DNA from 2 places in the Shewanella colwelliana genome. Region 1 is predicted to be linked to the other one. Evidence: riboswitches for the same ligand, from Rfam matches in the RefSeq annotation. Region 1 holds a riboswitch; the other holds the start of a gene.

Region 1 (15,816 bases):
GCCGCCATAATCGCTGCCGCCGATGACGTATTGCCAATACCCATCTCACCAAAAGCGAGTAAATTAGAGCCTTGGCCATGATGAAAGGCAACCCGCTCTTTCGCCATAGCAAAGCCTTGCTTAACCGCCCCTAAGGTCATGGCGCTTTCTCGATGAAACGGCTGAGTGCCAGCACCAAGTCGTTGATTAATTAATTCCGGTTCATCGACAATAGGTGATGCGATGCCGCAATCAATCACCTCAAGGGTAAACCCCGCTTGACGACAAAAGACATTGATCGCCGCCCCACCACGTAAGAAGTTGTAAACCATCTGCGTGGTCACTTCACTCGGCGCAATCGACACACCGGATGCGGCTATGCCATGATCGGCGGCGAACACCAGCATTGCTGGGCGATGAATTTGTGGCCGCACTTCCCCCAACACTTGGGCGATTTGCAGTGCCAGCGTTTCTAATTCACCTAACGCCCCAAGTGGCTTAGTTTTACTATCGATATTGGTTTGTATCTGCTGATCAAACTCATGATTTACGGGGGATATCGCGAACATCTACACCTACCTTTAATCAAACGACGAGTGGGTAATCACGCCCTAACGGCCGCGTTTACCCCCTAAGATAAAGAGAAAAAAAACACTACCAATAACAGCGGTAATGATGCCGATGGGCAACTCTTGATAGCTGAGCAAACAACGAGCAAGTACATCGACCCAAATCATAAAAAGACCGCCAACAATCCCTGTAGTCAACAGTGCAAATCGCCCTGGTAAGAGTAGCCGCACTATGTGAGGGACCATTAAGCCTACAAAGCCGATACCGCCGCAATTTGCCACTAATACTGCTGTGATCAACGAACATAAAAGCAAGATGCTAAGCCGTAAACGTTGGACGTTAATCCCTAAGGTATGTGCCGTTTCATCACCCGCTTTAATAGCGATAATTTGTCGTTTAAATAACAAGATAGTTAGCGTACACACAGCAACGACAACCAAAGGTAACCAAAGTGTTGTCCAACTGGCTTTTGCAAAACTGCCCAGGCTCCAAAACAGTACCGATGCCGCCGCTTGGGGGCCGGAAAAATAGAGCAATAAACTGGTCAAGGCACCAAACATAAACGAGATGGCAACCCCAGATAGCAACATCCGCTCTATCTGAGTGCTAAGGCTGCGTCCGCATAAGGCCAGCACCATTAATACCGCGACACTGGCCCCTAAAAATGCGCCAACGGGTAAACTGACATGACTCAACCAAGCACCGCTATCGACACTTGCACCGCCAAGCAGGGTGATCACTACTACGGCGCCAAATGACGCACCAGAGGAGATACCAAATAAGTACGGATCGGCAAGCGGATTGCGGGTCACGGTTTGCAATACTGCGCCAGCGATAGCAAGGCCAAAGCCTGCGACAAAGGCCATCATGATCCGCGGCAAGCGCAGTTCCATAATAATCCGACTGCTAATGTCTCCCTGAGATTGGTCAGTTAACTGACCAATCACCACCTGCAATACCTGGCTCACTTGAATATCTGCGGCACCAAAACTGGCGGCAATCAGCGGCGTCATCAGTGCCACCAGCAAAACCAGTAACAACAGCGGCAAGACCCTCGCAACTCGCCCCATCATTTCGACAGGCAACGTCTTCATGGCATCACCTCGTCATGTTCTGTCATGCCATTATCGCTATATCCGTAAAAATAGTTTATCTGCGGATTACCATGCTGAGGGTGCGATGTGACCTGACAACAGACACCAAACACCGAACCAATTTGCTGCTCATTGAGTACTTGTGCTGGAGTGCCCTGTATCACCGACTGGCCTTTATCGAGCAGCAAAAGCTGATCGCATAAGGCACTGGCCAAGTTGAGATCGTGGATGGAGATAATTACGGTTATATCCAAGGATCTTAATAACTCTAAAATCTGGATCTGATAGCGGATATCAAGGTGATTTGTAGGTTCGTCGAGGATCAGTAGCTCTGGCTTCTGCACAATGGCTCTGGCAATTAGGGCGCGTTGCTTTTCGCCGCCAGATAGCTGTTCATAAGGCTGCGAGGCTCGCTCAGTGAGCCCGACAGTGGCTAATGCGTTAGCAATATCCTGTTTATCTTGCGCACTGGTCAGTGAAAATGCGCCCTTGTGGGGAGTTAACCCAAGACCTACCAACTGCTGCGCTGTCATATCAAAATAGTGCGGCGTGTCTTGTAATACTACGGCCACTTGTTGGGCAAATATTTTGGCTGAGAAGGTGTTAATGTCTTGGCCAAGCAGAGTGATGTCACCACAGGTGGGCACAAGATAACGATAGAGGCAACGCAATAGGGTAGATTTACCCGCGCCGTTAGGACCGATAACCCCCAGCATCTTGCCCTTTTCCAGCGAAGCACTAATATCGGCCAAGATGGCTCGTTCACCACTGTGCCAGCTTAATCCCTTGATGGATAAAGCAAGTGGTTGCGGGTCATCCATGGCCTAAACCACCTAGAAATGTAGACCGCTGTGCACAGGCATAAATACGGACGTCGTGACGTCCATCAAACTGGTTCATCATTAGCTCCCTCAAGTCACCCGCTTGAGTCATTAGGCTATAGAGTAAGGCAGGTATCCTGACTTGTGGTTGAAATAAGGCACTACTAGCCTTACTTAACGCACTCACAGTTGCGGGCACAGTTTGGGCTCAAGGCTTTCGCCTCTCCCAATTCCCTTATTAAGTTTGAGTTATCCGCCTGTTTAAAGGATACGGTTCTCAACACCTTTACTCTCGGCATGAGGTATTCACCTTGATGCCTAAATTGCTGGCTATTATGCGACATTTCAAACAAGAGGCAAGTCTAGCGGCGTAAATCACTGTCCTAGATTGACTCTCCCCAATGAAGCCGCCAGTGACAAGTCCCATCTTCATCTCTGAAATGAGTAATTTTTACCACACTGGCATATTCTAAGCTGAGTTGAGTATAAAACCCCACTGCTTGGCTAACACCTAAGGCTTTAGCCATCAAGTGTCGAATCACACCACCATGAGTAATAATCAGTAGCTTCTCCTCGCAGTGCTCGGTGACTAGTTGCTCAACGACCTCATCGAGTCGTTGTTCAAAAGTGCTCATCAGCTCTCCTTCAGGCAAAGGATGCAGCCAAGGGTTTTGCCAATAAGCCGTTAATTCAGCACCATGTTCAGCATAAAGTTTCGGGATCAATTGACCATCCCAACGGCCAAAATAGATCTCTTTCAACCGCTCATCGAGCGACACATTCACATCTCGTTTTCGTGCGATATAGTGAGCGAATTTGGCACAGCGCATCAGTGGCGAACTGACGACTCTATCGACCATCTCAGGCAATTTGGCGTAAGCCAACTGCATCTGCGCGAAACCAATTTCAGTCAATGCCACATCACAATGGCCACGCAAGGTGTTTCCCCCTTCGCACTCACCATGACGCATAAGGTACAGCGTTGTTTGTGCCATATTAATCAATATCGTCAACGACTAAGTCTTTAGAAGGATACGCTTAACAAATCGAAAATAGCAAGGCTCACCAATTTAGCTTTTGATAAAAAATAAAATATTTACAATCTAATCAGTATGTTTCTAAGCGTAACAAACACACATCGACACCGCTCCGCCCATAACAACTCACCAAAACATGAGGCCCTAGCGCGGATACGCAGGCTTATAACAAGCCTAGGTTTATCATGCGCAAAGGTTATACTGTTTTGACTTGCCCTAAGCGTAATAAGTCGCTTATTATAGACGTCTATACGTTTATACATCCAAAAATAGAAAGCGTTAAAGTATCCTTATTACACTGTAAGTTAAACAGTGAGTTAGTTTAAATAGGTAGAATTTTATGGCGACCCGTACCCCTGTTAATCATGTTAGACAGATAGCACCGCAGATCCTTGAGCAGCTCAAATCACAGATTTTGATCCTCGACGGCGCAATGGGCACCATGATCCAAGATCATAAGCTTGAAGAGGCCGATTTCCGCGGCGAACGCTTCAAAGACTGGCCAAGCGATGTCAAAGGTAACAACGATCTACTGGTGCTGACGCAACCTGAGATCATCAAGGGTATCCATAAGGAATACCTACTTGCTGGTGCCGATATCATCGAGACCAACACCTTTAACGCCACGCGGATCGCCATGGCTGACTACGACATGCAGGAGTTATCGGCCGAAATCAACCTCGAAGGTGCAAGGCTTGCACGCGCCGCAGCCGATGAAGTTGGCATAGAAACAGCACGTCCCTGTTATGTGGCTGGCGTCCTTGGCCCGACCAACCGTACCTGCTCTATAAGCCCTGATGTCAATGACCCAGGCTACCGTAACGTCAGCTTTGACGAACTGGTTGATGCCTATATCGAATCGATTGAAGCACTGATTGAGGGCGGCTCAGATATCATCATGGTTGAAACCATTTTTGATACCCTCAACGCCAAAGCGGCGCTGTTTGCCGTCGAAACCGTATTTGATGAAATCGGTCTGCGTTTACCTATCATGATCTCTGGCACCATTACCGATGCCTCAGGCCGCACCCTAACCGGACAAACAACGGAGGCGTTTTACAACTCACTACGCCACGTCCAACCGCTTTCAATCGGTCTTAACTGTGCCCTGGGTCCGCAAGAGCTCAGTCCCTATGTGCAAGAGTTATCCAAAATTGCAGAATGCTATGTCTCCGCGCACCCTAACGCGGGTTTGCCGAACGAATTTGGTGGCTATGATGAAAGCCCCGAAGAGATGGCAGAGGTCATTGCCGAATGGGCTCAAGAGGGCTTTCTTAACATCATTGGTGGCTGCTGTGGCACCACGCCAGCCCATATAAAAGTGATTCGTGACGCGGTCATTTCACATCAAGCACGTGCACTGCCCGATATTCCAGTGGCTTGCCGCCTATCGGGACTTGAGCCACTGACCATAGATGCAAGCTCGCTGTTTGTTAACGTGGGTGAGCGAACCAACGTCACTGGCTCGGCCAAGTTTTTACGCCTGATTAAAACGGGAGAATACGACGAAGCACTGTCGGTTGCCCGTGAGCAGGTAGAAAGCGGCGCGCAAATCATCGACATCAATATGGATGAAGGCATGCTAGATGGCGTCGAGGTGATGCAGAAGTTCCTCAACCTTATCGCCTCTGAGCCAGATATCAGCCGAGTGCCGATTATGATCGACTCCTCTAAGTGGGAGGTGATTGAAGCAGGATTAAAATGCATTCAAGGTAAAGGCATCGTTAACTCTATCTCCCTAAAAGAGGGTGAAGAGAGTTTTATTAAGCAAGCTAAGCTGGTTAAACGCTATGGCGCGGCCGCCATCATCATGGCATTCGATGAAAAAGGTCAGGCCGATACAAAAGCACGTAAAGTTGAGATCTGTACTCGCGCCTATAATGTATTAGTCCACAAGGTGGGATTCCCACCAGAAGATATCATCTTCGATCCTAATATTTTTGCCATCGCCACCGGTATCGACGAGCATGACAACTACGCCGTCGACTTTATCGAAGCAACGGCCGAGATCAAACGCACCTTGCCTCATGCCATGATCTCCGGCGGTGTATCAAATGTGTCGTTCTCCTTCCGTGGTAACAACCCTGTCCGAGAGGCCATTCATGCGGTTTTTCTCTATCATGCCATTCAAGCAGGCATGGATATGGGTATTGTTAACGCTGGTCAACTTGCCATCTATGATGACATCGACGCCGAACTAAAAGAGAAAGTCGAGGCCATTGTACAAAACCTAGCCTGCCCCGTGGCCGACAGCTCCAACACCGAATTACTGCTAGAAGTCGCGGAGAAATTCCGCGGCGATGGCGGACAAGTGGCTAAGAAAGAGGATTTAGAATGGCGCAGCTGGGCAGTGAGCAAACGTCTAGCTCATGCCCTAGTTAAAGGCATTACCGACTATATCGATGAAGACACCGAAGAAGCTAGACAACAAGCGACACGACCATTGGATGTGATTGAAGGGCCGCTCATGGATGGCATGAATGTGGTCGGCGATCTATTTGGCTCAGGTAAAATGTTCCTGCCCCAAGTGGTAAAATCCGCCCGTGTAATGAAGAAAGCAGTGGCTTACTTAAACCCCTACATTGAGCTAGAGAAAGTCGAAGGTCAGTCTAACGGTAAGATCTTAATGGTCACCGTAAAAGGCGACGTACACGACATAGGCAAGAATATCGTTGGCGTGGTGCTGGCTTGTAACGGCTATGAGGTGATCGATTTAGGGGTGATGGTGCCCGTTGAGAAGATTATTGAAGTCGCCAAGGCGGAGAATGTCGATATCATCGGCATGTCAGGATTGATCACGCCCAGTCTAGACGAAATGGTGCATAACGTTAAAGCCTTCCATAAAGCTGGGCTTACCATCCCCTCAATCATTGGCGGCGCGACCTGCTCTAAAATTCATACCGCAGTTAAAATTGCGCCCCATGCTCCAACCGGAGCCATCTATATCGCCGACGCGTCACGGGCCGTGCCTATGGTATCTAAGCTGATCAGCAATGAGACTCGCCAAGCCACTATCGATGCCACCTATGATGAATACCAGATAATGCGCGACAAGCGTAACTCGCAAGAGAAACGCAAACAGATCACCTCGCTGCAAGCCGCACGTGACAACCGCTGTCAACACGATTGGGCCAACTACACACCATATGAACCTAATCAGCTTGGACGTCAGGTGTTTGATGACTACCCATTGGAAGACTTAGTCGAGCGTATCGACTGGACCCCTTTCTTCCGTAGCTGGGAACTGCATGGCCACTTCCCTAAAATCTTGGAAGACAAGGTCGTCGGTGAAGAAGCTCGCAAACTATTTGCCGATGGCAAAGCCATGCTTAAGCAGATCATTGATGAAAAATGGCTTACCGCCAAAGCGGTTATCGGCCTGTTCCCCGCCAATACCGTTAACCACGATGATATTGAGCTCTATACCGATGAAAGCCGCAGCGAACTTGAGTTGACCACCCATCATCTACGCATGCAAATAGAAAGAGTGGGCAACGATAACTTCTGCCTGGCTGATTTTGTCGCCCCTAAAGACTCTGGCGTTGCCGACTACATGGGCGGTTTTGCCGTCACCGCGGGCCATGGTATTGACAAGCATATTGCCCGTTTTGAAGCCAACCACGATGACTACAATGCCATCATGCTCAAATGTTTAGCCGACCGTCTAGCCGAAGCGTTCGCCGAGCGTATGCATGAGCGAGTCCGTAAGGAGTTCTGGGGCTATGCCGCTGATGAAGCACTCGACAACGAGGCCCTAATTCGCGAAAAGTACAAGGGCATACGCCCAGCACCGGGTTACCCAGCTTGCCCAGATCACACCGAAAAGGGCTTGCTATGGGACCTGCTCAAGCCAGATGAAACTATTGGACTTAATATCACCGAAAGCTACGCCATGTTCCCCACCGCTGCGGTGTCGGGTTGGTACTTTGCCCACCCACAATCACGCTACTTTGGTGTGACCAATATCGGTCGCGATCAGGTGGAAGATTATGCCGCACGTAAAGGAATGAGTATTGAGGAAACCGAACGCTGGTTAGCGCCAGTATTGGATTATGACCCAGAGTAAGAAGTGATTCTGATTATTCAGGAGCGACCTTACGCTAACGCGGTCTAAGTCTGTCTTACGACCGATAAAATCGTGGAAATCCATTCCACATTGGGGCAAGAAGGGGGATCAACAGCCCTCTCTTGCATCTCCCCATGCCACCCATAACGAAGTTACATGCATGAGTTAGGCTCCTCATACTCCCATAAAAATCGCAAACGGCTCAAACAGGGCTTACCAGCCCCTCCGAGCCTTAGCCATCAGCTATGATGGTTATACAGCACTTTTATCTACGTATTTCGACAACTTCGATGGGGAATGTTGTTATTTCTAACTGCCACGATTTATCTCGATCACAAGCCTGAGCATCAAACTGAACAGAACCATCATATTGAGGCATAATAGCCAAAAACAGAGCATTAAAATCGGGTATAAACATGATATTAATTACTGGCGCCAGCAGTGGCTTAGGTGCGGCATTAGCAGCCTTGTATGCACAAGATGGCCAAACGGTTGTGATCACCGGACGCGACCAGACACGTCTACAACAAATCAGTAATGGTGCCACAAATATCCAAGCCATCGCAGCCGATTTAAGCAGTGAAACCAGCGTGTTCTCCTTACTCAATAAAGTCCCCCAGCAACCCAGTAGTGTGATTCACTGTGCGGGCAGTGGTTATTTTGGCCCCATCGAAAACCAAACTGCCGATGAGATAACAAAACTGCTCAACAACAATGTTACTTCTACCATCTTACTAGTGCGAGAACTGGTAAAACGCTATAGAGATCAAGAGGTCAACCTAGTGATAGTGATGTCTACCGCAGCACTGGCAGCCAAAGCAGGCGAGTCCACCTACTGCGCGGCTAAATGGGCGGTGCGCGGCTTTATCGAGTCCATACGGCTTGAGTTAAAAGACGCTCCCATGAAACTTATCGCCGTATACCCCGGCGGCATGGACACAGGCTTTTGGCCCAGTAGCGGTAAGGTGCTCGACACCTCAAGCTTTATGTCGGCCGATGAAGCTGCAGGGATGTTGAAGCAAGCGTTAGTGGCCACTGAACATGGCTATATTGCAGATATCACGATTCAGCGCGGCTAACGCTTTAGCGTTAGACATTGTATAGAGTCGCATCAAACACCGTCGGATTTATGCCCCGACGGTACTTATTAACAAACTTAAGCAGCTAGATACTGATCCAACATTGCTTGTATTGCATTGGGCTGAATAGGCTTAGTTAAATAGTCATCGGCACCCAATTTGAGGGCAAACTCTTTATCCGACTCCTCAACGAGTGAGCTGATCACAATTACTGGGATAGTTGCGGTTGAATTATCACTCTTCAGATGCTTAATAACCTGATAGCCATTGATATTGGGCATAGTGATATCGAGTAAAATCAGGTTAGGCCGCATAGCGGTCAGCACCTCAATCGCACCACTGCCAGAATTGGCTGAAGCCACCTCATAATCATCCCCTAAGATGGCCAATAGCACGCCAGTGCAAACAGGGTCATCATCAATAACCAAAATCTTTGCTTTGTCCATCTACACCTCGGTAAGCGATTGTCATGATTCAAATTGTGTATATTGTAACCAAGTTAAAGGCAAATGCCAGTTAGTCGTGATCACGTACAAACGTATGACTTAAGATGGCCTGCATTAGTTCCAAGGCTTTCCCATTAATGCCACCAACTCAGCTGGAACACGCACCACTTAGGTACCGCAATAGCTCACAAATGGACCGAAACCCGCTGGAGCAGGCCCTGCAAACGCTTCTGCACCTTTTTGTTCGGTATAGGGGCTCGCCAATATCGCAGTTAGCTTTTCAAAAGGCTGATAATCACCGCGCTGAGCGGCCTCAATGGCAGCTTCAACTTGATGGTTGCGCGCAATATAGAGTGGATTAACTGCGTTCATCTGCACAACTCGCTCTGAAATCGATAATTGCTCTGTAGCCAGTCGCGCCAACCAAGATTGACGCCATTGGTTAAATTTCTCACCATGGCTAAACAGGTTTTCACTCTCATTAGCCCCCGTTTCAAGGTCGGTAGCTAATTGGCGAAACAGCATAGTAAAATCGACCTGCTCTCCCTCCATAGACTCAAACAGTTGCTCTGCTAACGCCTCATCGCCTTGTTCTTGTGTCGTGAGGCCTAGCTTGGCACGCATGCCCGTGATCCAGTGATGCTTAAACTGTGGCCAAAAATCGGTCACTGCCTGCGTTGCTTTATCTATCGCCACACTCTGCTCATCATCAATCAGCGGTAACAAAGTCTCAGCTAAACGTGCCAGGTTCCATTGGCCAATAACCGGTTGATTATTATAAGCGTAGCGCCCTTCTCTATCGATAGAGCTAAACAGTGCATAAGAGGCATAATCGTCCATAAATGCACAGGGGCCGTAATCAATGGTTTCACCGCTGATGGTCATATTGTCGGTATTCATGACGCCATGCACAAACCCTACCAGCAACCATTTGGCGATCAGTTCAGCCTGCTTATCGCGAACGGCACAAAGAAAGTCTAAATACACTTGCTGGCTTTGTTGCACTTCAGGATAGTGGCGTGCAATGGCATAGTCAGCCAGTTGCTTGACCTTGTCTTGATCCCCCTGCGCTGCAACGTATTGAAAAGTTCCGACCCGCAGATGACTCGACGCCATACGTGTTAGTACCGCCCCAGGTAACTGTTGATTATCCCGTAAAATCGTTTCTCCCGTAGTCACCGCAGCCAATGCCCTAGTGGTCGGAATATTCAGCGCATACATCGCTTCGCTGACAATATACTCTCTTAGCACCGCACCAATCACAGCTTTGCCGTCACCGCCACGAGAAAACTGTGTCGGACCAGAACCTTTTAATTGCAGATCCAAACGTTGACCCGTGCTGTCGAGTACCTCGCCCAATAGCAGGGCTCGGCCATCCCCTAGCTGCGGATTGTAGCCGCCAAACTGATGCCCTGCATAAACCTGTGCCAACGGCGCACTCCCCTGCGGGGCGTGACCACCGGATAATGCGGTTGCCAACAAAGAGGGCTCACTTTGAGTTAACCCTATCTGCTTAGCCAAGGAGGTATTTAGCTTAACCAACGCAGGGGTTGGTGCGGCGTCACCTAGGCAGGCAACATAAAAACCTTCAAGCTGATTGGCATAGCTATTATCAAAGTTTAAGCCAAGATCGATAGGCGTCTGTGTCATGAGGATATCCGTCGTCAAGAAAGTACATCGAGAATCAATGCCCTCTACTGTATACCATTCAGTATAAGAAAGAGACGGTAATTTGCTGATGAAACACTAAGCTAAACCCGCACAAACAAAGGGGATTAAGCATATTCCCCCCAAAAAACGCTATCTGTTCGCTTAGGTTGTGAGTGACTCAAGATCTGATATCGGCTGAGCGAGGACAAGGCGCGTGCCTTGGTTTAAGTAAGTGGTACAGGCGACTCTTAACAGCGACGAGAAATTACTCATTTGCCGATTTTTGAGCAGCACTTCACGGTAAATACGGGTTAGGAACTCAGCAATCGTCAACTCCGCTTCATCAGCGATCTGTTGCAGAATTTGCCAAAAAACGGCCTCTAAACGAATGCTAGTCACAACGCCATCTATGCGAATAGAGCGCGTTTTAAGGGCAAATAGTTCAGGTTCGGCACCGGAATAGATCTCACACATGATTTTCTCCCCGCTTATTACAGAGGCCTAGCCTGAACTTATTTGCGCGCCGAGGCAATTAGACCTTCATCGCCTGTATGATGGTATTACAGCAATGCATTAAATTGCGCTAACCAAGCCGGATGCGCTGGCCACGCAGGCGCGGTCACCAAGTTGCCGTCAGTGATGGCTTCTGTCACCGCAATATCACAATACTCGCCACCCGCTTGGCTCACTTCGGGGGCGCAAGCAGGATAAGCTGATACTCGCTTACCTTTGACAACATTTGCCGCAGTGAGAATTTGAGCACCATGACACACTGCTGCTATCGGCTTATTGCTGTCAGCAAAAGCCTGTACGAGCTCTATTACCGTTGCATTTAACCGCAAGTATTCTGGCGATCGGCCACCCGGTATGAGTAACCCATCAAAATCTGTTGCTGACACCTCAGCAAAGGCACCATTTAGACTAAAAAGATGCCCAGGCTTTTCTGTGTAGGTCTGGTCACCTTCAAAATCGTGGATTGCGGTCTTCACTGTTTCACCAGCCATTTTATCTGGACACACTACAGTCACTTGATGCCCCACCATCTGCAACGCCTGAAACGGCACCATTAACTCGTAATCTTCGACAAAATCACCCGCAATAATGAGTACGTTAGCCATCATTCACTCCCTGTCAGTTAAATACTATCCAAGCTACTTTACCCACCAGCGATGACACGAGGTAATAGCCCATTACTACAAGGCAAACTACAAGCACAAAAAAGCGCCCGCAGGCGCTTTCAACCACTATCGATTTAGTCAGCCATTAGCGAACGATTTTAACTTCAGGTTCATTCAACATGGCCAACAAGGGATTGCTCGCCATTACTTGCGACTTCATCGTGACACCAAGCACTAAGCCAGTAACGAAGCCACCGATATGCGCCCAGTAAGCAACACCTTGTCCCGCAGTGACCAAGCCTAGAATATTAAAGCCTAACCAGATGGCAAAAAATGCCATTGGGCTAAGTTTCTTTTGGTAAATGACAAACATGAAGGTGAGGCTCGCATGACGAAACCACATCAGGTACATACCAAATAGCCCTGCAATTGCGCCGCTGGCACCCACCATATAGATACTCGATGTTGGATCTGCGGCTATTTGCGTTGCTGCTGCCGCTATACCACATAGCAGATACCAACCCAGAAAACGCATCCGTCCCAGTGCATCTTCAAGGTTGTCCCCCACTACATATAAAAAGTACATGTTGCCTGCTAGATGCATCAAATCACCATGAAGAAACATGTGACTGAACAATGACCAAGGATGATGGCCCGCCAACAGATCGCTCGACTGCATAGCAAACTGTTCAAATACCCAATCGGTATTATCGCCGTTAAAGCCATACCCCATAAAGATCAAAATATTGAGTGCCAGCAGTAAATAGGTAACAAGGGGGCGCGTTTTAGGTTTAATATTGAACTCTATTGGCATCTGCGACAGAAATTGAAACACCCAAGTCTTTACGCTGATCTTGGCATCGAGGTCGGCCAGAAGCTGCTTAACTAAAGGCGATTGCACCACTTTTTGTCTCTCATGCTCATCAATCCAAATACCACTACATTGATGGCAGACATCCACCTCAATCTGGTAACCATCCATCAGGTGATAGTGTTCCATGGTGCAGTCACAATGATGACAGCGGCGTGCCGATTCCCCCAAATGTTGGCCTAAGGTCTCCTCAATTCTGACCTTATCATTACCATTGTCAGCGGTTGATAGTGCGCCATTTAACTCGCCGTTTTCAAACCACATACCACCACAGGTTTGGCAGTTATCGACCTCTTCACCATGAAAATCATAGACCTTCATTACTCCCTTATGGCAACCTGGACAACTCATTGTCATCGATTTAAGTCCTTTTACTCTGTGATGGTTAATATTATGCTTGTACGCTTTTTTGTAGCCAAACCATTACTCCACATAAATCTCATGGCGCTTCAACTCATTCGCTAACGCACTGTAGTTAGCTTTCAAGGCCGGTAAGGTGTTTTCGCTCACCTCTTGCGTCAATGCTTTAAGCAAACCGCCTCCATATTTAGCGCCGTACACGCGCGCCTCAACCTTACTCACTATCTCAGAGGCTTGCATATAAAAGCGACGAGTATCAGACAAAATTTGTGACGGCGTCTCTAACGTATTGGGTGAGTAACGCATATTATCCCACACAAAGTTTGCCATGGTCGGGTGGTGACTCTTGATATCGTAAGGCGCTTTACCTGAAATAAAATCCGCATAGTCATTGATAATGCTGACGTTGTCATTAAGCTCATCATATAGCGCGTGGCGTAGATAGTAGTTGTTTTGCTTGTTAGTCAAATTGTCAAATGTGATCGCCTGTGACAAGCCCTCTTGCGCCGCCAAATAAACGCCGACAATGGTAGCGATAATCATAAATACTTGGCTAATCCAAAAACTGGTTTTGACCAACTCACGATTATCCAGTTGTGGAAAACGTTTCACTGGCGCACTGGCCGCGCTCTGTTGCGAATTGATATCCATATCGTGCAATACTCCTTTTGTTGCACAGCCTATTGAGTTTTGCCCCCTTCTAGCCCCATCAGGGATGAGCGGTCTATCATTGAGCGCTCGCGGATACTAACACAAGCCAATAAACCGTCGCAAAAACAATAGTTAAAACCAATATTCTCGACTAAATATGGGTAACAATATCATTCGATTTAATCGAAAGGTATGAGTAGTTTTTAGCTATTTTTGTTCACCTATCAAGTCGCTATGCTAGAGATTGGCCATGAACCAGCCATTAATATCTGACTTACTATTTCTGCTCAAAGGAGTGCTTAATGCACGTTATTAGTCAATTTAACGCGAGACCCGCTATGGATGGTGATGGCGTAAACATTCATCGTGTGGCCGACTTTTTAAATACTAAGTTCGATCCTTTCTTAATGCTCGATGAGATAAAATCCGATGATGAGCAAGATTTTATCGGTGGCTTCCCCCCTCACCCACACCGTGGCATAGAGACATTCACTTATATCCGTAAAGGGGGATTTGAACACAGAGATCAACTGGGGAATGTCAAAGCGATTCGTGCAACCGATACGCAATGGATGAGCACGGGCAGCGGCGTGGTGCATTCAGAAATGCCATTGGCCGATGCTACCGATGGCCTGCATGGCTTTCAAATTTGGGTCAATATGCCCGCCAAAGAGAAGATGCGCCCGGCCATCTATCAAGATAGCACCGAAGAGGGAAACCCTGAGTCACGCAATCAATCGGGTGCCACGTTACGGGCATTAGCGGGTAATTGGCGTTTTGTCGGCGAGCACAGCATTTGTGCGCCTATCCAAGGGCTTGCTGGTGATGCGATGATCGCAGACCTCATGTTAGCCGCAAACGGAAAAGCTGAGTTAAACCTCGCCCATCGCGACTTTGTCGCTGTCTACATCTACCAAGGCAACTTAGTCACGGCACCTCACGCACAGTCGTTTAACCAAGGACAATATTTGGTGTTAGATAGCCAAAGCCTTGTTGGCCTCAATGCAGGTAATGAGGGCGCTGGACTGCTTATTTTTGCAGGTAACCCTATCAGGGAGAAGATTGTTCACATGGGCCCATTTGTCATGAACACTCAAACTGAAATAGAGCAAGCCGTACGCGACTATCAAGCGGGACGTTTTGGCGAAATTTAACCTGTCATGAACTATCGACAGCTGCGGTACTCCTAGCTGCAACAAGACAAATTTATTACCACTTTGTAGGTAAATCGTTATTTACAATGTGGTTTTTAACAACATTTTTGTGACTTAGACGATGCTAATGCACGTAAACTTGAGGCGCATCAACATTTGAGTGGTGACTGCTGTGGTAATTTCTGATCAGTTTCTAACACAGAGAACACTTGATGAACGCACTTCGGCACACTCTAGGTAACTCAGCGAGTCGACTTACCGCGCTGATTTTACTCCTAACAACGCTATTCACACCGGCAGTTTTTGCCAGCACCGCTGTTGCAAGCCAGACCTTGGATTTAACCGCGACCGCAGCGGGCTACGTCGCCTTAGTGGTATTTGTACTCGCCTATGTACTGGTTATGGGTGAAGAAGTACTCCATCTACGCAAGTCCAAACCCGTACTGGTGGCAGCTGGGATTATCTGGGGCATTATTGGCTTTATCTATATGCAACATGGCATGTCAGCGTTGTCAGAGGCGGCTTTTAAACACAACTTGCTTGAATACGCTGAGTTACTGCTGTTTCTCTTAGTCGCAATGACCTATATCAACGCCATGGAAGAACGTAAACTGTTCGACGCATTACGTGCCTGGATGGTAGGACGCGGCTTTAGTTTACGAACGGTATTTTGGCTGACTGGCTTTATGGCATTTTTCATCTCCCCCATCGCAGATAACCTCACCACAGCCCTATTGATGTGTGCCGTCGTCATGAAAGTGGGCGGCGACAATAAGAAGTTTATTGGCCTTGCCTGTATCAATATTGTCATTGCGGCCAACGCTGGCGGTGCCTTTAGCCCCTTTGGCGATATCACCACCTTGATGGTATGGCAAAAAGGAGTGGTGCACTTTGAGCAATTTATCGACTTGTTTATCCCC
Region 2 (15,816 bases), on a different contig from region 1:
CATTCTGGTAGGCTCGCTGCGGCGCGATCACGCTTTTCACGTAGCATCCAAAGTGCTTTGGAATGCCAATCTACGCGTGCTTCGTCGCGGCAAAATATTTCTGCTTTTTTTGCATGCACTGCTGAGCCTATGGCTGATGAATGATTCGTAGACATATGTTTCTCCTAGAGTGCAGCGTTGATGACTTGGGCAATGTGTAAGGTTTCGATCGGCAGCTTCTGGCGTCTCATCATGCCGTCTAAGTGAAGCAAGCATGAGGGATCAAAGCCCACCGCATATTTTGCGCCGGTTTCCGCATGTGCTTGAGCCTTGTCTTTGCCCATTTTGGCTGACACCGCACCTTCATCGACGGCAAAGGTGCCACCGAATCCACAGCACTCGTCGTAACGACCTGGGTAGACGATTTCAATACTCGGGATAGCTTTAAGTACGGCTTCCACTTTGTTGGTACGCGGTCCCATCTGCTCGCTCGGTGTGGCTAGGTCGAGCATACGAATGCCATGGCAGCTTAGTTGTAGACTGATTTTGTGATTAAACGGTTTGTTGAATGCAGCAATTGGCGCCACATCATGGAGAAATTCGGTCAGTTCATACAGCTTATCGATAACCGCCTGAGCTTCAGGGCTTGCATCAAACTCATGGAAATTTTCTTTGGCAGCAACTAGGCATGAGGCCGCTGGACAGACGATGGCATCACACTCAACACCTTTAAATGCGTTGAGTAGTTTCAGAGTAGTTTTTTTAGCTTCATCAAAACAACCTGAGTTAGTCATTGGCTGACCACAGCAAGTTTGTCCTTTTGGCAAAATGACTTGGTGACCAAGCTTTTCGAGTAGCTCAACAGTAGCGATGCCGACGTGAGGCATCATTTGATTAACTAGGCAAGGGATGAACAATGCAATCTTCATGTAGCGTTCTCTTATTAGCTAGCTGCATGGGATCTTATGATCGGGTCCTTTGGGTCTTGGTGCCCACTCATAAGGGAGAAATCATCCCATTTTGCAGGGTATATTCGTGCTGATAATTTAAGCGTATATCCACATAATAAGTAGTGCTAATTTAGCAAATATAGAAACGCATTTTTCCAATAATGAAATAGTGCCAATACTCAATATTTGTCATTTTGCAGGCCACATTTCTTCGCTAGAAAAATGAGATAACGCTTTTTTTCAAACAATAATATGAAACGCTTGTTTAAATTTTTTATTTGAGCGTACACGTGTAACTTTATGAAAAGCATATAGATAATTTTGAAATTGGTTTGTAACTGTAAAATAACGCGTTTTTTTATGCTTAGAATGTTTGATCTAATTCATTTTTTGTGACGTAATGCACATAAGTTTCCTGGTCGGATGAGTCTGAAAGATGAGTATTAGAACAACATTTAAAAAAGTACTACCGAGTATTTCTACCACAGAACAAGAAGCACTCGATGCCGGTGATGTTTGGCTAGAAGGTTCCATTTACCAAGGTATTCCTGACTTTGATGCATTGCGTGCAGTGCCGGGGGCGACCTTATCTGCAGAAGAGCAAGCCTTCCTTGATGGTCCTGTGCAAACCTTGATTGAAATGGTTGATGATTTTGAGCTGCAAAATGCGCTGCACCTGCCAGAGAATATTCTGACTTTCTTAAAAGAGAATAAATTCTTTTCGTTGATTATCCCTAAATCATACGGCGGCCTAGAATTTAGCCCGTATGCTAATTCAACGATTGTTGCCACGATTGCTGCTAAAAGTTCTGCTGTGGCCGTGACTGTGATGGTGCCTAACTCATTAGGCCCTGGCGAACTGTTAATGCATTACGGTACTGATGAGCAGCGTGACTTCTGGCTGCCACGTCTGGCTAACGGTTTAGAGATCCCTTGCTTTGCACTAACTAGCCCTGAAGCGGGTTCAGATGCGGGCGGTATTCCAGATATCGGCACTGTGACCATGGGAGAGTACCAAGGTGAACAAGTGCTTGGTTTATCTGTCACATGGGACAAGCGCTATATTACGCTTGCGCCTATCGCGTCGGTATTGGGCTTAGCGTTTAAAGTAGAAGACCCACAAGGCTTGCTAGGCGGTAAAGAGCAGTTAGGTATTACCTGTGCATTGATCCCTAAGGCTCATTCAGGTGTGCAACTGGGTAATCGCCATGATCCAATGGGATGCCGTTTCTATAACGGAACGACTCGTGGTGAAAACGTGTTTATTCCGATGGACTTTATCATTGGTGGTCAGAAAAACATTGGTCGCGGTTGGCAGATGTTGGTTGCGTGTCTAGGTGCGGGCCGCGGTATCTCACTGCCCGCGTTAGGCGTATCTGTAAGCCAAGCCTCTTTTAAGTCATCTGCTGAATATGCTGCCGTGCGTGAGCAGTTTGGTTTATCGATTGGTAAATTTGAAGGTATTCAAGAAAAGTTAGCCGATATTGCGGGTAAAACCTACCTGCAAGAAGCGATGCGCGTGTTAACGACCGAAGGGCTAGGCCTAGGATTAAAGCCTTCTGTTGTTACGGCTATCGCCAAGTATCACATGACAGAAATTGGACGTGATGTACTCAATTCTGCGATGGATATTCAAGCGGGCAAGGCGATTCAGCGTGGTCCACAAAACACCTTAGCCTCTGGCTATGTGGCACAGCCTATTGCGATTACGGTTGAAGGGGCTAACATTCTGACCCGTAACTTAATGATTTTTGGTCAAGGTGTGATGCGTTGCCATCCGTACCTGCAAAATATGGTGGAGTCGATTCATAGCGATGAGAAAGATGCGGATAAGACCTTTAATCGTATCTTTAGACAAACCGTGGGTTACAGCGTTGGCAACAGCTTGCGTGCTTTCCGTTTAGGCTTGTTACCTTTTACTGCGGGCGCTAAGTCGACCCTACCAGAAGTGGTTGATTACGAAAAGTCAGTGCATAAGCTAGCCTCTAAACTGGCCGTTTATGCTGATTTCTCTTTATTAGTTTTGGGTGGCAAGCTCAAGCAGGCAGAGATGTTATCTGCCCGTTTGGGTGACGTGATGAGTTACCTGTATGCCGCAATGGCATCGATTCGCTACTATGAGCAAAAAGTCTCTGCCGAGCAGCGTAGCCAAGCGACGCCTTATTTCCACTATGCAACCCGCTGGGCTTTGTGTAATGCAGAAAAAGCCTTGCTGGATTTTCTCGACAACTTCCCGTCGGCACCGACTCGTCAGTTTATGAAACTGATCACTGTGACTTATTCACCTAAGATGAAGAAGGTGAATGATGATCTGGTTAGAGAGCTTGCCCACCAAGCGCAGCTCAATACAGAGTTTAAACGTCAGTTAACCCATTTAGTTAAGCCGGTAGCGGGTGATGGTAACTATATTAATGAGCAAGCGTATTTGGCTAAAATCGCTTGTTTGCCATTACTCGCAAAAGTGAAGAAAGGCCTTAAAGCACGCGAGTTTAAGGCGGGTGTGAAGTTCGCACTAACCCTTGATAATGCATTTGCAGCTAAGGTTATCTCTAATGGTGAGCACAAGCAGTTGTTGGACTACAACCTTAAGCGTGAACGTGCGATTCGTGTCGATGAGTTTGATTTTGATATGAACCTTGTTGATGAGAGAGCCGAGCTGAAAATCGCTAACTAAACACGGGTGATTGATAACGATTAAATGATAAAAAGCCGTCTTTTTGACGGCTTTTTTATACTTGTGATTCGTTGAGCTCTGTGGGCTAGGGGCGATTAATGGGGAGAGCAAAAATCGACAAAATGCTGATCGGCTATTTTGCCAATATTTACCATGATTAAAAGCCCTAAACTCATGGCTGCAAAAATAGTGGCTAGCATCGGCCAATGAATGGTTCCCGATAACGCGACAACTAGGGTGCTCATCATGACGATAACGGTCCATAAGGTAAATAGTCTCATTGTGTTGCTCCCATCTATGCTTCGAATTGCTGACAAGTATACGTCAGCAAAGCTGAACGACAATTGAACCGAAAAGGTAAAATCATGGATAATGCGTAAAACGGTGACAACGACTGATGCCACAAGTTGAACAATGGGCTAGCTGCGCAAAGTGTTTGTTACCCAGATGAGTATGGATAAGGAGGTGGGGCTGACGTGTTAAAACGACGAGACTATAAACGCAGTGGACCAGACTACCGCCTTGGTGAACAGGTCAGCTTTGCCGATATCAAACATACTTTTGGCATCAATCATATTCGCATTGGCAGTTGGGTTGAAGAGGTGGAAAAACACAAAGCTGCCAATCTAATTTTCGATGCTCTGGCCGATCTTGCCTGTATTTTACAGTGCCCCCCTCATGCTCTTGGGTTGAGACAAACCTTAAATTTGGCCTTTGGCACTGGGGGACAGCAGGGGGTACAAGCCCACTATATCCCCGCACATCGGGAGTTGGCACTTGCGAAAAATGCGGGAGCGGGCGCGCTTGCGCATGAGTTTTGGCATGCGTTTGACCATTACATTGCCCCGAAAGCTTTTCATATTAAACCAGGGGGCGCGGCGTTTGCCAGCAGTGCTTGGTTAAGCGACAGTCAACTTATTGAGCATCCGTTAAACAGGCGTTTGTCACAGGTATTTGCAACAACATTGTTGAGCGCGGATAGTGAGGATTGCCATGAGTTTGTGACGCGTGCCGTTGCATTAGATAGACAGTTTGGACGGCAATACTTCTCTAAACCTACTGAGCTAATGGCACGTGCATTTGAGGCCTGTATTGAGTCTTACAGCGATATAAGCAACCCCTATTTGGTTAATGAAACCTTGGACTCCAAGTTGGCCCATGCTGGCGGTTATCCGAGTGAGAGGCATCGTGTTGAGATTTTTAGCCGTTTAATTGACTATTTTGCTCCGCTAGGCGCCGCGTTGAATCGTTAGTTCAGTGTTATTGAAAGACGCTCAATAACACTAAATCTTGTTACGGCTTTACTCAACCCAATGCAGTACATCGCGAATGATAGACCAGCGAGGTTTGACCTCGCTAGCGCCTTTTCCTAGCATCCAATAGTCATACAGTCGGTCTTGGTGCCCATCGACTTTGCGCAGTTTTTGCCAGTTATTGATGTAATTAAGTAGTGATTGATTATCTTGAGCCACAGCATAGGCAACGGGGTATTGCACTTTGTTTTCTAAGATAGCGATGCCATAGCCGGGAAAGAACAAACTCCAGGCCGATCCCGCTTCTGCGCTGATCACAACCGCATCATATTTATCACCTTTTTGCCTAAAGAAGTTTTTATAGCCATCGATTTGGACAAACTTGAGATTGGGATAAAAAGCCTTTGCTTCCTTAATGATATCGCTGTGCTCAACATAGGCGATGGTGGTGTTTTGCATCTCCATAATTGACTGGGCACTCTTAAAACTGGTGACGTTATGATCCTTGGTGGCGATGGCTAGGTTGAGTTTGAGCACTGGCTCGGTATAAGAAAGCTTATCCATTTGTGCTATGTCCATGGCAAGCCCCGACATTGCTACATCAAAGAAGCCCGCTTTTAGCGCCGCAGATAATTGATCTTTATCGAAGGGAATAAACTCCACTTTGACCCCTAAATCTTCTGCTAGCTTACTGGCCATTGCACTGTCAAACCCCACGAGTTGACCAGCGTTATTGTAGTAACTAAAAGGCACATTGCTTGGGATGTAACCGACCTTAAGCACGCCACGTTCGCGGATCATCTTAATCGTTGCTATAGGGCTGCTAGGGGTTTGTCCGACAACAGGGAACTGCTTTTTGACTAGAGTTGGCACTTTGTCTGCGACTTGCATATTAGCAATAACGCCGCTGGTGATCTCAGGGCTATGGATAAATAATCCCATACCAATACGGCAGATGACTATGGTTAGTAGAACGCTACCTGCCACACCAAGGCTCATTTTTATCAATTGAGGTGGCCGTAAGCTAAGGCGTTTTTCAAATAAAGCCACGGTTAGCAGAGTCAGGGCAAACAGGTTCATTACGGCGGCAATAGAGTTGAACTTTCCTGTGATAAAACCTGACATCACAAACAGTTGGAACAGGTCTTGGGGGAGGTGAACTAGGTCGAGCATAAAGGGAATTGCAACATATACACTGCCAAATAACGACAGCAAACCACTGACCGACAGCGAGGGAATTGCGCTTAGCTCAACGGGGGTGCCATTAAACCATCCAGCAAATAACACAAATAAGATCACCGTGAGTTTGCCAATATTAGGGAACGTAAACGCGATAGGGACCAAAATTTCGATTAGAGTTTCGGCGTCATCGCTGAGGCTGTCATGTTCGCGCATTATCTGCTTACACTCTTCAACGATTACTGGGATCACGATAAAAATGTTGCCTGTGGCAAAGGCGGTGACCACACTTGATTTTGAAATACGGAGTGCTTGGGCAAACGTCACGGGCGTGAAGGAGGCAATAATCCAAGGCAGAATCCAGAATGCCAGTAACAAACATAGGGCAAAATAGCTGATGAGGTAGACCTGCATACTGGCAAATTCATCGACACCCATGGTGCCTGCCGCAGAGGCTGACATCGCAAAGATACCGATAGGCAGTACCTTGACCAATGCTTGAGTTATTTTGGAAAAAATCTCGCCAAAGGTGTGCATGACAGTGACAATATGGTGTTTGTTTTCCCCCTCCATACCAATCAAGGCAAGCCCCATCGCAATACTAAACACCACCATGGCAGGCACGTAGCCAGACGCCATCGACTCGAATGGGTTAGAGGGGATGTAGAGCTTAAAGTAATCAATTGGCGCGGTAGGTTCGATAATACTGGTACTAAAAAATGAGGCGGTTTCAACAAAGGGAAACGACAGTGGCATCAAGGCGACCAGCACTAAAGCAAGTAGCCACAGCAGTAACATGATAACGCCGGCACGGCTGAAAATAAGACTAGCTGTGCTGCGTTTGAGTTTGCCTATACCACCGACCAAAGAGACAAAAATATAGGGGAGTACGGTCATCTGCATCAACAGGATGACGCTGGTCCCAATGCCACTTAGCCAACCGACGGACTCACCGAAAAATAACCCGACCCCAAATCCGATGAACATGGCGACTATCATTTGTGTGGAGCTTTGCATCTTGAGCAATTTTTTAAACACAGGTCATTCCGTTTGAAATTTGATGAAGCGGCTTAATGTGACACAGCCTGTTGCAACAGTGTTGCTTACTGGTTGTTTATTATAGGTTCTTACGCAGTAAACATTAAGAGAATCTTTTCACAGATGAGACAAACGTTCTGTGGGGCGTTGCAGCTTGTAGGGAAGTGGCGCTGGCAAGGGAAGCTCGTGGTATGCGAGTAACAGAAAAAGAGCATCGCGGCCCCTTTTCAATATGGTGCAAACTATTCTAGTTTACTATTTTTCTGCGGTAACCATTACGCGCTCTATCTCTGCTTTGGGTGGCGCTAGCATAAAATCTAGCTGCACTTGTGCGTCTTGCATGCCTTTCGCCGATGGTTTGTAGGTCCACTGTTCTAACGCCTTTATGGCTTCTGCATCAAACACACCTGTGGGTGAGGACTTAATGACAGAGACCTTGCTCACCTTTCCCTTTTTGCTGATATCAAATTGCAGCTGAACATAGCCCTCAACCCCATCTTGAGCTGCTTTAATTGGATAACGGGGTTCGATACGCATTACTGGATGAACGCTATCTTTTTGCTGTGCAAGCGTGTGTTTATCACCCGCGTTGGCAGTTTGGTTAATGAGTGCGCCTGAGAGACCCAGCGCCATAGTGAGTCCGAGTATGGCTAATGTGCTTTTTCCATGTTGCTTTTTCATTTGCATGATCCGCTCCTTGAGGATGGTTTTATTTCCATAGTGTGTGTGTAGCATGCCCATTTGAGCTTGCTGAGAGTAAGCTAATAGCGTTTGGCTATAAGCAATTTTTTCGGGGGTTGTCATGGTTTGGGTGACTTGGGCATCACAGGCCAGTTCTTGGTCATCGCGAAAGCGTCGGTAAGCTAGCCAGCTAAGCGGATTAAACCAAAACAAAGTGACCAGCAGGTAAGCAAGCAGATTGGCTAAGATGTCATAACGGCGATGATGAAACTGCTCATGATCGACGATCGCTTGCTGTTGAGCGGGCTGCAACTGTTTAAAACTGTGTGGTACTAAAATAACGGGATTAATTAGACCCACCAACATAGGTGAGTGGATATCGATATGGGTTTTAACTCGGATGCTGGCCTCAACGTCTGGTAACGCGATGATATGGCTATTGGCCACTAGACGCCTTAGGCTAGTGGCTTGAGAAAATAACAGCGATATTAATGCCGCTGAGCCTAAGCCCCATATCGTTACAAGTATTTCGCTTGAGAGTAGAGTCGAGGTTTGGCCGATAGCATCGCTTGCTATCACCTTGTAGTGTTGCAGTACCGCAAGGGGCTCTGCACTGATCAATTGTGGGATATGCTTGCCTAGCACTGAGCCAAGTAAGAGTAGCGGGATCCCTATCCACATTGCATAAGTATTATGGGCACCAATGCGGTTGAGAAGCACCGAGTGTGAAAGTAAAAAAATGGCACAAAGCAGGCTAGGAAGGAGCGCGAGTTCTAGCAGATAACTAAGCATGACTACTTCTCCTCTTCCCAATTGTCGATTAGGGCCTTGAGCTCGGCAATATCTTCTGCACTAAGCTTGTTTTCTTTGGCAAATCCGGCAACAAGTGGTGCCACCTTGCCAGCAAAAACACGCTCGATAAACGACTGGCTCTCTTTAAGTTGGTAGTCACTTTGGGCAATAAGCGGATAGTAAAGGTAGGCACGCCCTTGTTTTTCAAAGCCAATGGCGGATTTCTTTACAAGACGGTTAAGTAAGGTTTTGACTGTTTTCTCGTGCATTTGCTGACGATGAGCAAGTTCAGCGATAACCTCAGTTGCCCCAATAGGCGAGGTTTTCCAAAGAACGTTTAGCACCGCAAGTTCAGCATTACTTATCTCTTTCATTCCGCTGTCCATCTAATGATTACAATTGTAATTTAACTTTAAGATTACATTTGTAATTTAATAATGCAACCTGTTTGGAACATTATTTTTTAAAAATAGATAAATGTTCAGCGCCGACTTTGTAGTATTATCTACTGCAGATAGGTTGAAGTTGCTGGTTTCAACCAAATTAAATAAAGTGATTTAGTCGGTTTTGTCGTTGTCACCAAACGCATCATAAGGATATGTAGAAATGGACTTTTTTCGATATCATGGATTCATAGCATGTATGGGTTGTGCCTTATTATGTACGACGAATATGAGCAATGCATCAGAACCGCTACCGGCTTCCTCAACGGCTCACCAACTGACTATCTTTAAGCAACAACTTGGTTTGCACTTTCCAACTGATTGGCGACTGGCCTACAGCGAGCAGAGTGGCAACATGTTTTCTGCCGAGTTTGTCCCTCAGCAAGAAATGCTAACCAGTTGGTCATCGCTCTATTGCATTCAAGGCTTTAAGGGAATGGCTGATGGAATTGAACCTGAAGAGTTTTTAGATACTTTCGCCGCCAACTATCAACAAGTTTGCGAAGGGGAGATGCAGTACAACAAGCTCGGTGCGACGCAAATTGAGGGCAAAGAGAGTTTTAGCGCCATGCTGACTTGCTCTAAAATGCCGCATACCCACAAAGGCAAGAGTGGTCAAGGAGTCGGTATGGGTGAAATTGGTCACTATACCGTGATATCAGGCAGTGAAGACCTGTTTTTACTGCATCAGTCGGCCCGCGGTGAAGCGTTACTGTCGCCGACCACCCAGTTGTCATTGTCAATTGAGCCGCCAGTAAAAATGGTATCGGATATCAAGACCCTACGTTAGCCTGTGTGTTATAGATTGAGCTGACTGATATTCGCAACTATCTATTGCTCCGTATATTGGTGTTAGACATTTATACGTGTAGACGTCTATAATGCCCGCGTTCTTTGCGCTGATGTTAATGTAAGTTTGAATAACTTGAATAACCCTGATGTAAGGTTCAACAAATTCTAGTCAATCTTTTGTGGTGCCCTTAGGTGTTAATGACCTAATTTGGGATAATCGGGAAGCCTGTGAAAATCTGGCACTGCCCCCGCAACGGTGAAAGGTGAAAGTTGGGTGCGCTTGAGTTTAAGCGTTAAAAAAATCCAATCTTGTCGCATAAGGCTCTTGCCGCTATGCCTATCCTCAGTCCGGAGACCGGCCCTTTAGATGATTTTGAGATTTCGGCGGGCAGATCTCGAAATGCGACAGTGCAAGGCTTTAATAGCCTTAATGTTGTCGTGACCTTTTGCCCCGTTTTCCTTTTAGGAGTTAAAGGTAAATGGGTACACAACCTACAAAAATCGCCGTATTACTCGGTGCAATCTTATCGGTATCAGCCCCACTTCATGCGGCTGAACAAACCCTCCACAATGCGATTGAGATTGATGAAACCATCACGGTTATCGGTCGAAATGAATCAACCCCACTGAATATTGCTGCCAATGTTAATGTTATTGATGCTGCTGCGATTGAGATGAGTGGTGCCACGACGTTAACAGATGTATTGCGCGGTCAAAGCGGGATTCAGTTCTCTGATTCAAACTCTGGTGCTGTGTTTGCTATGCGGGGCTTTAGCGCCGATCAAGCGGCAAATAACACCTTGATTTTGATTGATGGTCGCCGACTGAACAATATCGATATTGCGGCGCCTAGCATTAATTCGATTCCACTTAATCAAATTGAACGCGTTGAGATTTTGTCGGGCAGTGCCGGTGTATTGTATGGCGATCAGGCTGTCGGTGGCGTGATTAATATTATCACTAAGGCGCCTAATAGCACAGGTGGCAGTGTGCAAGTGTCTGCCGGGAGTTTTGACACCTATGAAGGTCAGGGTGATGTTTCTGTCGCTATCAATGACAAATGGCGACTGTATGCAGCAGCCAGTTATAACCAAGGTGACAACTACCGCGATCATAATGCCAATCAAACCGCATCCATTTTAGGGCGCCTGCAGTATCAAGATGGTGGCGATCGTTTCTTCGTTGAGACGAGCTATTATGATAATGAGCGTGAGTTAGCGGGTGCCTTAACCAAAGAGCAGTTTGACGATAACCCGCGCCAAGCTAACTTATTTTATCCTGATGACATTCAACATGAGATGACCAGCGCCGTAAGAGCGGGGTACCAACATCAGCTTAATCGCCAATGGTTACTGTCAGCGGATCTTAATTACGCTGATACCGATGTGAACTCTATTAGCTGGGGCAATGAGGGCAAGATAACACGATCATTATTAGAATTTAACCCTAAGGCAGTGGCAACGTTTTCCACGGAAAATGGTGACATCAACCTTGTTGCAGGGGCTGATTTTAGCCAGGGTAAAGCGGATTATGATCTTGCTTATATCACGCGCAATAACACCCAGCGTTTGCTCAGTGCTTATGTACAGGCTGATGTGCCACTGACGCAAAGCCTGAGTTATGTGGTGGGTGGGCGTTATAGTGATGTGCAAGATGATCTCACTGATGTAGTGCTTTATCCCGAAGGCGATAAACTCGATAACAGTGCTAGTGCCTTTGAGTTAGGCATCAACTATCGTCCGAGCAAGTCACAGCGGTTCTATCTGCGGGCGGATGATAATTTCCGCTTTGCCAAAGTGGATGAACAAGCTTATACCTTACCTGAGGTTAAAGGACTTAATCCACAGACAGGTCGCTCCTATGAAGCGGGATGGGATTGGACGCTGAGTCGCCAGACATTGCGCATTAGTGCCTATCGCTTAGATCTTGAAGATGAGATTGTCTATGTGTGGTCACCAGAAGGTGGAGCTAACATGAATGCCGATGCATCTCGTCGTTATGGGGCGAGTGCCGATTGGGACTGGCAGATCACCACCTCAACACAGGTCGGCCTTGAGTATCACTACATCGATGCTAAGTACACCGAAGGCGCTAATGACGGTAAGGTGTTACCTTGGGTTGCAGAGCATACAGGGCGCGGTTACCTGAGCGTTGATTTTGCTCAGCATTGGCAGTTATTTGCCGAAGGTCTGTATACTGGCTCGCGCTATGAAGGTGGTGATAACGGAAACTACAATCCAAAAGTTGAGTCATATCTGTTATCTAACCTAGCACTTAATTATACCCGTGATGCATGGTTGGCTAGCCTGCGGGTAGATAATCTGTTTGATGAGCAATACGCAAGTGCGGTCTATTACGGTGGTTACTATTCAGGCACTGGCCGTGCGGTACGTTTGACGGCCAGTTACCGTTTCTAGCCGCCGCGTTCAAGAGGGAAAAGCCAGTGCCAAGCACTGGCTTTTGACTCTCTATCCTTTGCTATGAGCTATGAACAAATAGGGCAAAGTTAGGTTTCCTTTCTATACTCAAATGAAAGTATTGGTATAAGAGGTCATTGCTATGAGTCACACCTATAAGATCATCGAACTCGTTGGTTCTTCGCCCATTAGCTCAGATGAAGCGATAAAGAATGCCATCGCGTCAGCCAGTCAATCCTTGCACCATTTACGCTGGTTTCAAGTGGTAGAAACACGCGGCCATTTAGAAGAAGGGCTTATTGCTCATTGGCAGGTGACGGTTAAAGTGGGCTTTACCTTAGATAGCCCTGACTAAAACCACTGAATTCGTACAAAACATGCTCGAAAAGTGAGCGGCTCCTATGCATCCCTAGGAAGACCTTTTTCAACGGCGCGGATCACTCGCGCCGTTTTACGACTAATCGCGGCGCAAGAGCTTTGCTGCTGGGTTAACGCCCAATCAATATGTTCGACGACCATCTCATCGACCTCTTCACTGCTGCGACGCTTGAGTAGCGCGTCAATGATGGCTGGCGAATGGGGTGCATTACCTAAGGCCACAGCTATGTTACGTAACCATCTTTTATGGCCAATACGTCGAATGGCGCTGCCTTCTGTATAGCTTAAAAATTCGGCTTCAGACCATGCAAACAGTGTGGTGAGCTGTGGCTGTTTTAAGATATCGCGTGTATGAAAATCGTTTTCTTGGGTTATCGGTGCTTGACTATTAACCGGACAAACGAGCTGGCAGTCATCACAGCCGTAAATACGGTTGCCTATTAAGGCCCTAAACTCATCAGGGATAGCGCCTTGAAGTTCAATGGTTAGGTATGAGATGCAGCGTCTACCGTCGACAACATAAGGTTCGACAATCGCATTGGTTGGACAAGACTTTATGCACGCGACGCAGGTATTACACTCTTCTTGTATCGGTATATCGACGGGGAGTGGTACGTCGATAAGCAGCTCGCCTAAGAAAAACCAACTACCAGCGTCTTGATTGAGTAAAAGGCTATGTTTACCCGTCCATCCTAAACCTGCTTTATCGGCCAATGGGCGCTCAAGTATCGGTGCTGAATCGACAAATGGGCGAAAGTTGGGGGAGGCGAAGCCCAGTTCGATAAGCTCAGCTTCTATCTGTTGTCCCAATTTTTTTAGACGATTACGGATCATCTTATGGTAGTCACGTCCGCCTGCGTAACGTGAGATGTAGGCCAGGTTAGGGTCGCTTAAATTGGTGGCAAAACCGGCTTCAGGTGGGAGGTAATCCATGCGGGCAGAAATTACCCGAGTTGTCCCAGGGTGAAGCTCATTGGGGCGAGCGCGCATCATGCCGTGGGCTGCCATGTAGTTCATTTCACCATGGTAGCCATTATCTAACCAAGTTTGTAATTTCCCCTCTTCCGTTGATAGGTCGGTATCGCAAATGCCAATTTGTGCAAAGCCCAAGGCTTTCCCCCATGTTTTAATTTGTTGGGCTAGCTTAGCGAGTTGTTGCTGACTGAGCATTTGGTGCATTGGCGACGGTATAGACATAGTATTCAGACAAGGTAATTAACCCATTTATGATAGCAGTTTAGTGTTGTGAGACAAATAGAGGTGCCTATACGGTTTGAATTGTTTGAGCACCTTGGTATCGGCAAACTCTGTTTTTTTAGTCTAGTGGTGGGATAAAGTTGTGAAAAGTAGCCAAAGCACTCATTATCAAATTACTCGCATTTATAGGTCAGGGAATTTTTTGAAACATCGTGTTTTCTCAGCGCTCCTTTTGCTTCTTTGTTCTTTTGTCGCTAATGCGACGACGGAACTACGTTTGCTGACTGAAGATTGGGCGCCCATGAGTTATCAAGAGGACGGTATTGCCAAAGGCTATGCCGTGGAGTTGGTGCAAGCTCTTGCTGATGAATTTAGCTTAGGTGGGCAGATTGAAGTGTTGCCGTGGGCAAGAGCTTACTCGGTGGCATCATCTGAGCCCAATGTCATGCTGTTTGCTACCTCTCCAACCCCAGAACGTAGGCACCTGTTCGACTTTGTCGGCCCAATTGCAACGAGTCGTATTTTTTTATATGCCAAAGCCGATGACGATATCAAGCTCGCTAATATTAAACAGATCGATGAACACGGTGTTGTTGGCGTCTATCGTAACTCGTTGAGCGAATCAATTTTAAAGAAGGCGGGGATTAAGCAGATGCTGGTGGCCAGTTTTCCACAACAATCAGCGAAACAGCTCAGTCACAATCGTGTGCGCTTTTGGTGTCAGGCGGACTTGGCTGTGGCGACCCTATTAGATGAAGTCGATATGAGTTTTGATAGTGTTAGGCCCGTATTAGAGTTGGCGGAGATTGATCTCTATTTCGCGTTTTCGGTGGGAACACCTAAAGCTACTATCGAGCAGTGGCATCAAGGGCTAGCGGCTTATAAAAAAAGCGGTAAGCTCGGTAAGCTTTACCATAAATGGTTTGCCGAGCTTGAAATGAATAGAGAAATTGTCACGCTAACTAGCATAGATTAGCGTGCATTTTCAGTGCTTAATATGGCGCAGTTACGTCCAGCCGATTTTGCTTGGTAAAGCGCCTTGTCGGCACGTTTAAGCAGCATATTAAAGTCTTTATCAGCTATGTAGGTCGCAACTCCCGCACTGATGGTCAATTTAAAGTTAGGATAAATATCTTCAAAACCGCCACTTTCAATGGTTGTTACTAGGCGTTGTGCAATATTGAGGGCTTGTTCTGCCGTCGTGCCGGGCAAGATAACCAAAAACTCTTCACCACCGACGCGGCCCACTAAATCTTGTTTTCTCATTAAACCATTACTGATGTTTGCCAAGGCGATAAGCACTTTATCACCAATATCATGACCGTATTGATCATTCACCTTCTTGAAGTGATCGGCATCAAAGAGGATCAATGACAATGGCTGCTCGTTACTGTCTTTGGATTTAAAGTAGCCGTCACCTTTGCTATAGGTATAGCGACGATTAGGTAGCTGAGTGAGATGATCCGTCAATGCCAGTATCGATAGGAGTTTCGACTTTTGTGATTGCTTATACGTGAAGATAGAGAGAATCACCATGATAATACAACCAAGAATGATTACTAGCATTTGTAAGTACTTGTTTTGCTTTAAAATGTAGAGTTCGTTCTCTTTTATTTTTTGCAGTTCAATAAGTTGCTGGTTTTCTCGCTCAATCTGCTCAGTATTAAAACGAGTCCGCATCTCGGTGGTGCGAGTCGTTTGCTGAGTGTTATCGAGCTGCTTATGGTTAGCAATATAACTTTTTAGCGCGTTGAAAGCCTGTTGCCAATCTTGTTGGTTTGCGTAAATATCGCTTTCTATTTGATACAGCCACTCTAATCCACGGGCGTTCTTTATGTGTATAAAGGCTTGTTTGGCTGCATCGAGAAAGGCAAGTGAAGTATCGAACTGCCCCTGTTCAACAGCGACTTGAGCTTGATAGAGGCGCATGAAGCTGTAGGATGCTCCCAATGAGGGGTCGATAAACTGCTCGGCATCATTGAGGTATTGCCCCGCTTCTTTAATGCGCCCAAGTTTAATCAAGGCTCCTGCGACATTTATAGC

Evidence for each region. Region 1 has a riboswitch for cobalamin ahead of BEL05_RS15295 (ABC transporter ATP-binding protein). Riboswitches for the same ligand answer to the same signal wherever they lie in the genome.
Region 2: it holds a riboswitch for cobalamin, as region 1 does, so the genes downstream of both, BEL05_RS08175 (TonB-dependent receptor) here and BEL05_RS15295 (ABC transporter ATP-binding protein) in region 1, are expected to answer to the same signal.

The regions. Positions count from the first base shown of each region.
Region 1 is NZ_MCBT01000044.1:172,935-188,750, forward strand. Features, by position in the region: gene cobT (nicotinate-nucleotide--dimethylbenzimidazole phosphoribosyltransferase) at 1-548, opposite strand, end outside; gene BEL05_RS15290 (FecCD family ABC transporter permease) at 591-1,619, opposite strand; gene BEL05_RS15295 (ABC transporter ATP-binding protein) at 1,640-2,464, opposite strand; cobalamin riboswitch at 2,575-2,767, opposite strand; gene BEL05_RS15300 (histidine phosphatase family protein) at 2,848-3,477, opposite strand; gene metH (methionine synthase) at 3,842-7,567, shown strand; gene BEL05_RS15310 (SDR family NAD(P)-dependent oxidoreductase) at 7,984-8,646, shown strand; gene BEL05_RS15315 (response regulator) at 8,724-9,092, opposite strand; gene BEL05_RS15320 (protein adenylyltransferase SelO) at 9,261-10,742, opposite strand; gene BEL05_RS15325 (ribbon-helix-helix domain-containing protein) at 10,905-11,216, opposite strand; gene BEL05_RS15330 (DJ-1/PfpI family protein) at 11,303-11,860, opposite strand; gene BEL05_RS15335 (rhomboid family intramembrane serine protease) at 12,006-13,088, opposite strand; gene BEL05_RS15340 (hypothetical protein) at 13,155-13,742, opposite strand; gene BEL05_RS15345 (pirin family protein) at 14,045-14,896, shown strand; gene nhaD (sodium:proton antiporter NhaD) at 15,109-15,816, shown strand, end outside.
Region 2 is NZ_MCBT01000022.1:7,185-23,000, forward strand. Features, by position in the region: gene BEL05_RS08130 (lactate utilization protein B) at 1-155, opposite strand, end outside; gene BEL05_RS08135 ((Fe-S)-binding protein) at 165-908, opposite strand; gene BEL05_RS08140 (acyl-CoA dehydrogenase) at 1,366-3,603, shown strand; gene BEL05_RS08145 (hypothetical protein) at 3,699-3,884, opposite strand; gene BEL05_RS08150 (CLCA_X family protein) at 4,080-4,856, shown strand; gene BEL05_RS08155 (cation:dicarboxylate symporter family transporter) at 4,905-7,052, opposite strand; gene BEL05_RS08160 (M56 family metallopeptidase) at 7,329-8,546, opposite strand; gene BEL05_RS08165 (BlaI/MecI/CopY family transcriptional regulator) at 8,549-8,920, opposite strand; gene BEL05_RS08170 (hypothetical protein) at 9,153-9,779, shown strand; cobalamin riboswitch at 9,945-10,161, shown strand; gene BEL05_RS08175 (TonB-dependent receptor) at 10,261-12,198, shown strand; gene BEL05_RS08180 (dodecin) at 12,341-12,553, shown strand; gene queG (tRNA epoxyqueuosine(34) reductase QueG) at 12,598-13,773, opposite strand; gene BEL05_RS08190 (substrate-binding periplasmic protein) at 13,976-14,749, shown strand; gene BEL05_RS08195 (tetratricopeptide repeat-containing diguanylate cyclase) at 14,746-15,816, opposite strand, start outside.